2 regions of the Bradyrhizobium sp. CCBAU 51753 genome follow, and region 2 is predicted to be linked to the other one. Evidence: riboswitches for the same ligand, from Rfam matches in the RefSeq annotation. Region 2 holds a riboswitch; the other holds the start of a gene.
What was found. Region 2 has a riboswitch for glycine ahead of XH93_RS27065 (D-amino acid dehydrogenase). Riboswitches for the same ligand answer to the same signal wherever they lie in the genome.
Positions count from the first base shown of each region.

Region 1: another riboswitch for glycine. It lies ahead of gcvT (glycine cleavage system aminomethyltransferase GcvT); the one in region 2 lies ahead of XH93_RS27065 (D-amino acid dehydrogenase).

Region 1 is NZ_CP030037.1:6,092,806-6,097,672, reverse strand. Features, by position in the region: gene gcvP (aminomethyl-transferring glycine dehydrogenase) at 1-504, opposite strand, end outside; gene gcvH (glycine cleavage system protein GcvH) at 515-880, opposite strand; gene gcvT (glycine cleavage system aminomethyltransferase GcvT) at 890-2,035, opposite strand; glycine riboswitch at 2,176-2,266, opposite strand; gene alaS (alanine--tRNA ligase) at 2,468-4,867, shown strand, end outside.
Region 2 is NZ_CP030037.1:5,917,414-5,922,280, reverse strand. Features, by position in the region: gene XH93_RS27070 (ArgE/DapE family deacylase) at 1-167, opposite strand, end outside; gene XH93_RS27065 (D-amino acid dehydrogenase) at 365-1,672, opposite strand; glycine riboswitch at 1,739-1,853, opposite strand; glycine riboswitch at 1,857-1,961, opposite strand; gene XH93_RS27060 (M20/M25/M40 family metallo-hydrolase) at 2,054-3,184, opposite strand; gene XH93_RS27055 (ABC transporter substrate-binding protein) at 3,447-4,867, shown strand, end outside.

The DNA of each region.
Region 1 (4,867 bases), 180 kb from region 2:
CACCTGCGAGTGCCGCTCGGCGAGCGCCATCGCTTCCGCCGCCGCGGTCGCCTCGTCGAGCAGCGAGGCGTTGGCGACATCGAGCCCGGTGAGATCGCAGATCATGGTCTGGAAATTGAACAGCGCTTCCAGCCGGCCCTGGCTGATCTCGGGTTGATACGGCGTATACGCCGTGTACCAGGCCGGGTTCTCCAGGATGTTGCGCTGGATCACCGCAGGCAGGATGGTGCCAGAATAGCCCTGGCCGATCAGCGAGGTGAACACCTGGTTCTGGTTCGCAAGCTCGCTCATGTGGGAGAGCGCCTCGGTCTCGCTCAGCGCGCGCCCGAGATCGAGCGGCGCCTGCTGCCGGATCGAGGCGGGCAGCGTCTCGCTCATCAGCATCTGCAGGCTCGCAGCGCCGACCGTCTCCAGCATCGCGTTGATGTCGCGCGGCGAGGGGCCGATGTGGCGGCGGACGAAATCGGTGGCGGCTTCGTTGATCGGCTTGAAGGGTGCGTTCATGGCATCATCCTCAGGCGGTGTGCGCGGCGTAGGCGGCCTCGTCCATCAGGCCGCCGAGCTCGCTCTTGTCCGATATCTTCATCTTGAAGAACCAGGCCTTGCCCGCGGCGTCCGAATTGACCAGCGCCGGCTCGGCGACGAGCGTGTCGTTGACCTCGACCACCTCGCCGGTGATCGGCGCATAGACGTCGGAGGCCGCCTTCACGGATTCGACCACGGCGGCGGCTTCGGCCTTCTTCAGGCTGCGGCCGACCTTGGGCAGCTCGACGAACACGACGTCGCCGAGCTGCGATTGCGCGTAATCGGTGATGCCGATGGTGGCGACGTCACCCTCGATGCGGAGCCATTCGTGGTCGGACGTGTAGAGCGTCGTCATTGTTGATCCTCAGCGTTTGTAGGTATTGGGAACGAAAGGCGTGGCGGCGACCTTGAGCGGCAGCCGCTGGCCGCGCACTTCGGCGAAAACGGTAGTGCCTGTGACGGCGAGTGATGTCGGCAGATAGCCCATCGCTACCGGCGCATTGAGGCTCGGGCCGAAGCCGCCCGAGGTCACCTTGCCGATCGGCTCGGTAGAGGTCGGATCGGCAAACAGGACGGCGCCTTCGCGCACCGGGGCGCGGCCGTCCGGCCGCAGCCCGACGCGGCGGCGCGATGCACCCTGCGCGAATTGGGCGAGGATCTTGCCGGCGCCGGGAAAGCCGCCGGCGCGCCCGCCGCCGCTGCGGCGGACCTTTTGCACCGACCATTCCAGCGCGCCCTCGACCGGCGTGGTGGTGGTGTCGATGTCGTGGCCGTAAAGGCACAGCCCGGCCTCGAGCCGCAGGCTGTCGCGGGCGCCGAGCCCGATCGGCAGCACGTCGGCATTGTCGAGCAGCGCGGTCACAAGCGTCTCGGCCTTGTCCGCCGGCACCGAAATCTCAAAACCGTCCTCGCCGGTATAGCCGGAGCGCGAGACGAAACAGTCGATGCCGGCGACGCGGCGCGGGCCGGCATCCATGAATTTCATCGAACCGACATCCGGGCAGAATTTCGCAAGCGCCGCTTCGGCCTTCGGCCCCTGCAGCGCGATCAGCGCGCGGTCGGCCAGCGACACGATCTCGCAGGCGTCGGAAAGATGCGCGCGCAGATGCGCCTCGTCCTCGTCCTTGCAGGCGGCGTTGACCACCAGGAACAAATGATCGCCGAAATTCGCGACCATGAGGTCGTCGAGCAGCCCGCCGTCCTCATTGGTGAATTGCGCGTAGCGCTGCCGTCCCGGCGCGATGCCCAAAATATCCTGCGGCACCAGCGTCTCCAGCGCGAGCGCGGTGTCCGCGAGCTTGCCGGATTTCGGCCGCAGCGCGAGCTGGCCCATGTGGGAGACGTCGAACAGCCCGGCGTTGCTGCGGGTGTGGAGGTGCTCCTTCAGCACGCCGGCGACGTATTGCACCGGCATGTCATAGCCGGCGAACGGCACCATCTTGGCCCCACGCGCGATGTGCAGCGCATGCAGCGGGGTCTGTTTCAGCGGAGAAGTTTCGGGTGCACGCATCACAGGGCCCTCGCGGTTCCCGCGGGGACCTATTTCCCCTTGAGAAACCTGCAGAAAGCCCCATCTGTCGCTTTGCCTGAGAGTATTATCCCGTCGGCGGACGCATCGGGGTCGAACCCCAGCGCCTCTTTCCAGATGTCAGACGTCACGCGGTCCTTTTGCCTGAGAGTTTCCGGGGCGGTTGCTCCTTCGGCGCCGGCGGTAGGGCCGGTCTCTCCCGACGTGACGGGGTAACAGATAAGATGGAAACACGACGCCACCAAGGCTGTCAACGCAGCCGCAGCAACTATCCCATGTGGTGTTGTGTGCTGCGGCAAGCTTATGATCCGCCTGCACAGTTTCTGGACACCGCCGCCCGCAATGTCTAAAAGCGTTCGGCCGGAAAAATACGGTATTTTGCGCCCGACCGGCCCATTTTCCGATTGGATGAACATGAGCAGCGTCAACGACATCAGGTCGACATTTCTGAACTACTTCAAGGACAACGGCCACGAGATCGTGGCGTCGTCACCCTTGGTGCCGCGCAACGACCCGACCTTGATGTTCAACAATGCCGGCATGGTGCAGTTCAAGAACGTCTTCACCGGGATCGAGAAGCGTCCCTATCAGCGCGCCACCACGGCGCAGAAATGCGTGCGCGCCGGCGGCAAGCACAACGACCTCGACAATGTCGGCTACACCGCGCGTCATCTCACCTTCTTCGAGATGCTCGGCAACTTCTCGTTCGGCGATTACTTCAAGGAGCGCGCGATCGAGCTCGCCTGGAACCTGATCACGAAGGAGTTCGGGCTGAGCAAGGACAAGCTGCTGGTCACCGTCTACCACGACGACGACGAGGCGGCGGGCCACTGGAAGAAGATCGCCGGCTTCTCGGATGACCGCATCATCCGGATCGCGACCTCGGACAATTTCTGGGCGATGGGCGACACCGGTCCGTGCGGGCCGTGCTCGGAAATCTTCATCGATCGCGGCGAGCACATCTGGGGCGGGCCTCCGGGCACGCCGGAAGAGGACGGCGATCGCTTCCTGGAATTCTGGAACCTGGTGTTCATGCAGTACGAGCAGGTGACGAAGGAGGAGCGCGTCGCGCTGCCGCGTCCCTCGATCGACACCGGCATGGGACTGGAGCGGATGGCCTCCATCCTGCAGGGCGTCGAGAGCGTGTTCGAGAGCGACCTGTTCCGCAACCTGATCGATGCGGCATCGTCGGCGCTCGGCCATGGGCCGAACGCGCAGAACGTGGCGTCGTACCGGGTGATCGCGGACCATCTGCGTTCGTCGGCTTTCCTGATCGCCGATGGCGTGCTGCCGTCGAACGAGGGCCGCGGCTATGTGCTGCGCCGGATCATGCGCCGCGCGATGCGCCATGCGCAGCTGCTCGGCGCCAGCGAGCCGCTGATGCACCGCCTGGTCTGGGCGCTGGTCCGCGAGATGGGCCAGGCCTATCCGGATCTGGTGCGCGCCGAGAAGCTGATCGAGGAGACGCTACGGCTGGAAGAGACGCGGTTCCGCAAGACCCTGGTGCGCGGATTGTCGCTGCTCGACGAGAAGAGCGCCGGCCTCAAGAAGGGCGACATGTTCGATGGCGACACCGCCTTCACGCTGTACGACACCTATGGCTTCCCGCTCGACCTGACCCAGGACGCGCTGAAGTCGCGCGGCATCAGCGTCGACCAGGCGGCGTTCAGCGACGCGATGGAGCGCCAGCGCATCAAGGCGCGTGCGTCCTGGGCGGGCTCCGGCGAGGCGGCGAGCGAAGCGATCTGGTTCCCGCTCCGCGAGAAGCTCGGCGCGACGGAGTTTCTGGGCTACGAGACCGAGAGCGCGGAAGGCGCGGTGACGGCGCTGGTCAAGGACGGCGCCGAGGTCGACAGCCTCAAGCAAGGTGAGACCGGCGCGATCCTGCTGAACCAGACGCCGTTCTATGCGGAGTCCGGCGGCCAGGTCGGCGACATCGGCGTGCTCACCGGCGAGGGCGTCACCTTCCGCGTCACCGAGACGCAGAAGAAGGCCGGCGATCTGTTCGTGCATCTCGGCACGGTGGAGCAGGGCACGCTGAAGATCGGCACCGCGCTGCAGCTCGAGGTCGACCACGCCAGGCGCTCGTCGATCCGCGCCAACCACTCCGCGACGCACCTCCTGCACGAGGCGCTGCGTCAGGTGCTGGGCGATCACATCGCGCAGCGCGGCTCGCTGGTCGCGCCCGACCGGCTGCGCTTCGACTTCGTGCATCCGAAGCCGATCACGCCGGAAGAGCTTGCCCGCGTCGAGGACATCGCCAACGACGTCGTGCTGGAAAATGACGAGGTCACCACCCGCATCATGGCGGTGGACGACGCGCGCGAGGCCGGCGCCCGGGCGCTGTTCGGCGAGAAGTATGGCGACGAGGTCCGCGTCGTCTCGATGGGCAAGTCGGCCCGCGCGCACGGCCAGAACGCGCTCGGCTGGTCAGTCGAACTGTGCGGCGGCACCCATGTCCGCCGCACCGGCGATATCGGGTTGATCTCGGTGACCAGCGAAAGCGCGGTGGCGTCGGGCGTGCGCCGCATCGAGGCGCTCACCGGCCGCTACGCGCGCAAGCATGCCAACGACACCATGGCGCTGGCCAAGTCCGCGGCGCAGGAGCTGCGCACCTCGGTCGAGGACGTGCCGGCGCGCATCGCCGCGCTGGTCGAGGAGCGCAAGAAGCTCGAGCGCGATCTGTCGGACGCCCGCAAGAAGCTCGCGATGGGCGGCGGTGCCGCGTCGAACGGCGCGGGCGCCGGGGTCCGCGAGGTCGGCAACGTCAAGCTGCTGGCGCGCGCGGTCGAGGGCGTCGAGACCAAGGATCTG
Region 2 (4,867 bases):
GCGAACTGCTCGGCGAGCCAGCGCTGTTGCGGCGCTTCCTGCCCGCGGAGGCTGCGGAACTGCACCATGCGCGACAGGAATGCGACCTGATCATCGAAATGTCGGTCGACGGCCGCGCACACCTCGCCGGCAATCTGATCCGGCCTGGTCAACGTCTCAGTGGTCATGTCCCGCCTTTCTTCTCGTTCACAAGCCCATGGACCGCCATGTCACGCATGCGCGCCACTGCGATGCGCAATGTCCACTCCTGAAATGGCTTGCTTCTCCCCATGGTAAGGCTAATCCCTGTCACGCGGTGGTTCTCAGCGAATTCCGGCCTGCCCACACTCTCATACGCTCATATTCCTTCCCTTCGGCCGGATAATTAGAGGAAAGCTGCGTGAGTGGTCTCGGCCGCATCGGTCTGCGACGGCACCATCGGCGGCGCGCCAAGGCCGCGCCAATCGTCGATCGCCTGGGCCACCAGCTGCGCTGTCGCGGCCGACAGGGTCCAGCCGAGATGGCCGTGGCCGGTGTTGTAGAACACGCCGGGATTGCGCCCCGCACGGACCACCGGCATCATGTTCGGCATCATCGGGCGCAGGCCCGCCCATGGCGCGATTTTCGAGGTGTCGATCGCCGGGAAATGATGCCGCACCCAGTCCACCAGCGGCCGGATCCGGTCGGCGCGAATGTCGCGGTTGAAGCCGTTGAATTCGGCGGTGCCGGCGACGCGGAAGCGATCGGCGCCGAGCCGACTGGTCACGATCTTCGCCGCTTCATCGAGCAGGCTGACCGTCGGTGCGGCCTGCCGGCTTTGCGGCGCATCGAGCTCGACGGTGATCGAATATCCCTTCACCGGATAGACGTTCACCCGGTCATGAAGCATCGCGGCGAAGTGACGGCTCGCGACCCCGGCGCAAATGACGATGCCGTCCGCTTGCAGTTCGTGCCGCGCGGCAACCGCCGCGTCATGCGCGGCCGCCTCGCTCCAAATGACGCGGAATCCGTCGTCGTGGCGGACGATCGCATCGACATTGGCTTCGTGAATCATGATCGCGCCGCGGCGGCTGCAGGCGTCGGCGAGGCCACGGGTGAATTTGTGGATATCGCCGGTCGCATCCGACGGCGTGAAGAAGCCGCCATAGCACGGCGTCTGCAGCGCCGGCTCGATGCTGCGGATTTCATCCGGCGTCACCGGCCGGCGATCGAGCCCGCCCTGCTGCAGCAGCGTGTTGACCCGCAGGCCCGCATCGAAGCCGGCCTTGTCGTGATAGATGTGCAGGATGCCGCGCCGTTCGAGATCGAAGGCGATGTTCTCGCGCTGAGCGATGGAAAACAGATGCTTGCGCGCTTCGATGGCGAGCCGCGTGGTCTCGATGGTGTTGGCGCGATAGCGGCCGATGCTGCCGACGAACTCACCGACCCATGAGTATTTGTGCCAGCTCGGCATCGGATTCATCAGCAGCGGTGCGTCGCTTCTCAGCATCCAGCGCAGCCCCTTGAGAATGGTCGCGGCGCTGTTCCACACTTCGGCATTGCTGGCGGAGAGTTGTCCGCCATTGGCGAACGACGTCTCCATCGCGGCATAGCGATGCCTGTCGAGGACAGTCACCCGGTAGCCGCGTTCGAGCAGGGCATAGGCCGTCGTTACGCCGGTGATGCCGGCGCCAATGATCGCGATGTGAGGCATAATGGTCTTCAGGCTCCCGTGTTGTTAGAGTCGCCGAGCCGCCGGTGAAACCGGTGTCGGCGCCCCATCTGTCACGGTACCTGAGAGCTTGATCCGCATCGGGCCGAGGCCAGATCGCGGACTATCCCCTTCGGTGGACGCATGGCCTGTCGTGTTGGGCCATGTTCGTCTCTCTCCAGATCGTCCTGACGATACGGTCCTTTTGCCTGAGAGTTTCCGGGGCGGTTGCTCCGTCGGCGCCGATGCGAATGCGTGATGCATTCGCGTCGATCTCTCCCGCATCGTCGATTTGGACGGCCGGACCGTAGGCGAAGCCAAAAAATTGGACAAGGCTAAATTTCGATCCGGACGTGCCAACCTGTTGTGCAGTGCAAATCCGATTTACTCCAGCGTCGCCAACAGCGCCGCCATCAGCCGGCCGCGCTCGGCGAGGCTGTCGACTTCGATGTGCTCGTTGAGCGTGTGCGCATCGGCGCCGCGCACGCCGAGACCGTCGAGCGTCGGGATGCCCATCGCACCGGTGAAATTGCCGTCGGAGCCGCCGCCGGCGCTGCCATGCGGCAGGTCGAGCCCCATCGCGCCCGCGAGGGTTTTGGCTTTTTCGTACAGCGCCATGGTGCCGGCGTTCGGCTCCCACACCGGGCGGGTGACGCCGCGCGTCACCTTGAATGTCACGTCGTTGGACGTGCCCGACAACGCCAGCATGCGCTCGACGCCGCGGTCGAGATCGGCCTGGCGCTTGGCCATGCTGAGCGCTTCACCGCTGCAGGTTGTCGCAACGCAATTGACCCACTGGCCGCCATGCACGATGCCGACCGAGAAGGTGCAGTCCTCGGTGGTCATGCCGTCAATGGCGAGGATCTGCCGCGCCATCTCGCGGATCGCAGAGCGGCCGGAGGACAGCGTCGCACCGGCATGGCTCGGTTTGCCGACGGCCTCCAGATTGAAGCGCGCGATCGCGTAGCGGCCGGTGACGACGCCGTTGTTGGGCCGGCCGGGTTCGGGCACCAGCACATATTTGTTGCGCGCGGCTTCCGCTTCGATGATGTCGCGGGTCGACGGCGTGCCGACTTCTTCATCGGGGGTGAACAGCACGGTGATCGGCAGCGGCGTCGTGAACGCGGCGCGCGCCAGTTGCCTGATCGCCTCGAGCGAGAGGTAGTTGCCGCCCTTCATGTCGAAGATGCCAGGGCCGAAGCATTTGTTCCCCTCGCGCCGCCATGCGAGCTTCTCGATGGTTCCGACCGGATGCACGGTGTCGAGATGGCCGGCAATCAGGATGCCGGGCTGGCCCTGCTTCGGATGCGGAAAGCGGGCGCGGACGCAGCCGGCAAAGCCCTGGCGTCCGGCGATGCGCTCGATCGTCGCACCCATGATCGCCATCTCGCGCGCGGCGAGGTCGAGCATCCGCTCGACGGCGGCTGCGTCCCAGGTCGGGCTCTCGCATTCCACCCAGCTGCGCAGGCCCTGCAGCATCGCTTCGGAATCAAAGGGAAGATTGGCTGGGTTCATGATTTTTTCTCTTCTGTTGTTATGGCGACGGCCGCGCGCGCCTACGAAAATCGCAGGCGACGATTTTGTAAAGTCAAAATGCTGGCGCGGCGCACAATTCGTTTGTGTACGTGCGATCTTCCCGGAAACCGATTGACGCGCACCGTGCTTGATGCAAGTCTCAATTTCGCAAGCCATACAGCATGTTAGTCCGCCCAAACAACGAACCGCATGCATAACGAATAAGCCGGCTTTGACCAATTACACGTCAGGAGAAATCGTAATGTTGCCTATCTCGCGTTGGAAGCGCCACACGATAGCGGCCGCGTTGTCGGCGATCGCGCTGTCGTTCGCGGCGCCGCAAGCCATGGCCGCGCCCAAGACCGTCACCGCGGTGATGCATTCGGATCTGCGCGTGATCGATCCGATCATGACCACGGCCTATATCACCCGCGATCACGGCTACATGGTCTACGACACGCTGCTGGCGACGGATTCCAGTTTCAAGATTCAGCCGCAGATGGCGGACTGGAAGGTTTCCGACGACAAGCTGACCTACACCTTCACGCTGCGCGACGGCCTGAAATGGCACGACGGCGCGCCGGTGACGGCGGAGGACTGCGTCGCCTCGCTCAAGCGCTGGGGCAAGGCCGACGGCATGGGCCAGAAGCTGATGGACTTCGTCGCCAGCCTCGAGGCCACCGACGCCAAGACCATCACGCTGAAGCTGAAGGAGCCCTACGGCCTGGTGCTGGAATCGATCGGCAAACCGTCCTCGCGCGTGCCGTTCATGATGCCGAAGCGTCTCGCCGAGACGCCGCCGGACAAGGCGATTCCCGAGCAGATCGGATCGGGTCCGTTCAAGTTCGTGCAGGGCGAATTCCAGCCCGGCGTGAAGGCGGTCTATGAGAAGAACAAGGACTACGTGCCGCGCAAGGAGCCGGCAAGCTGGACTGCCGGCGGCAAGGTCGTGAAGGTTGACCGCGTCGAATGGATCACGATGCCCGACGCGCAGACCGCGGTGAACGCGCTGCAGTCCGGCGACATCGATTTCATGGAGCAGCTGCCGTTCGACATGCTGCCGGTGCTGGAGGCCAGCAAGGATCTCAAGATCGAGGTGTTGAACAAGTTCGGCTTCCAGACGCTCGGGCGCATGAACTTCCTGTATCCGCCGTTCGACAATCCGAAGGTGCGTCGCGCCGCGTTCCTGGCGATGAACCAGAAGGACGTGCTCGATGCGTTGGTCGGCAATGCCAAGTATCAGCAGGTCTGCGGCGCGTTCTTTGTGTGCGGCACGCCGCTGGAGACCGACGTCGGCGCCGAAACGCTGGTCAAGGGCAACGGCTTGGCGCAGGCCAAGAAGGCGCTCGCCGAGTCGGGCTATGACGGCACGCCGGTCGTGGTCATGGCGCCGGGCGACGTCACCACGCTGAAGGCCCAGCCGATCGTTGCGGCCCAGCTGTTGCGCGATGCCGGCTTCAAGGTCGACCTGCAGGCCACCGACTGGCAGACCGTGGTGACCCGCCGCGCCAGCCAGAAGCCGCCGAAGGAAGGCGGCTGGAACATGTTCTTCACCAACTGGGTCGCCGCCGACGTCGCCGATCCCATCGTCAATGCCTCGATCACGGGGCGCGGCAAGAACGGCGGCTGGTTCGGCTGGGCCGAGGATCCCAAGATCGAGGAACTGCGCGACAAGTTCGCACG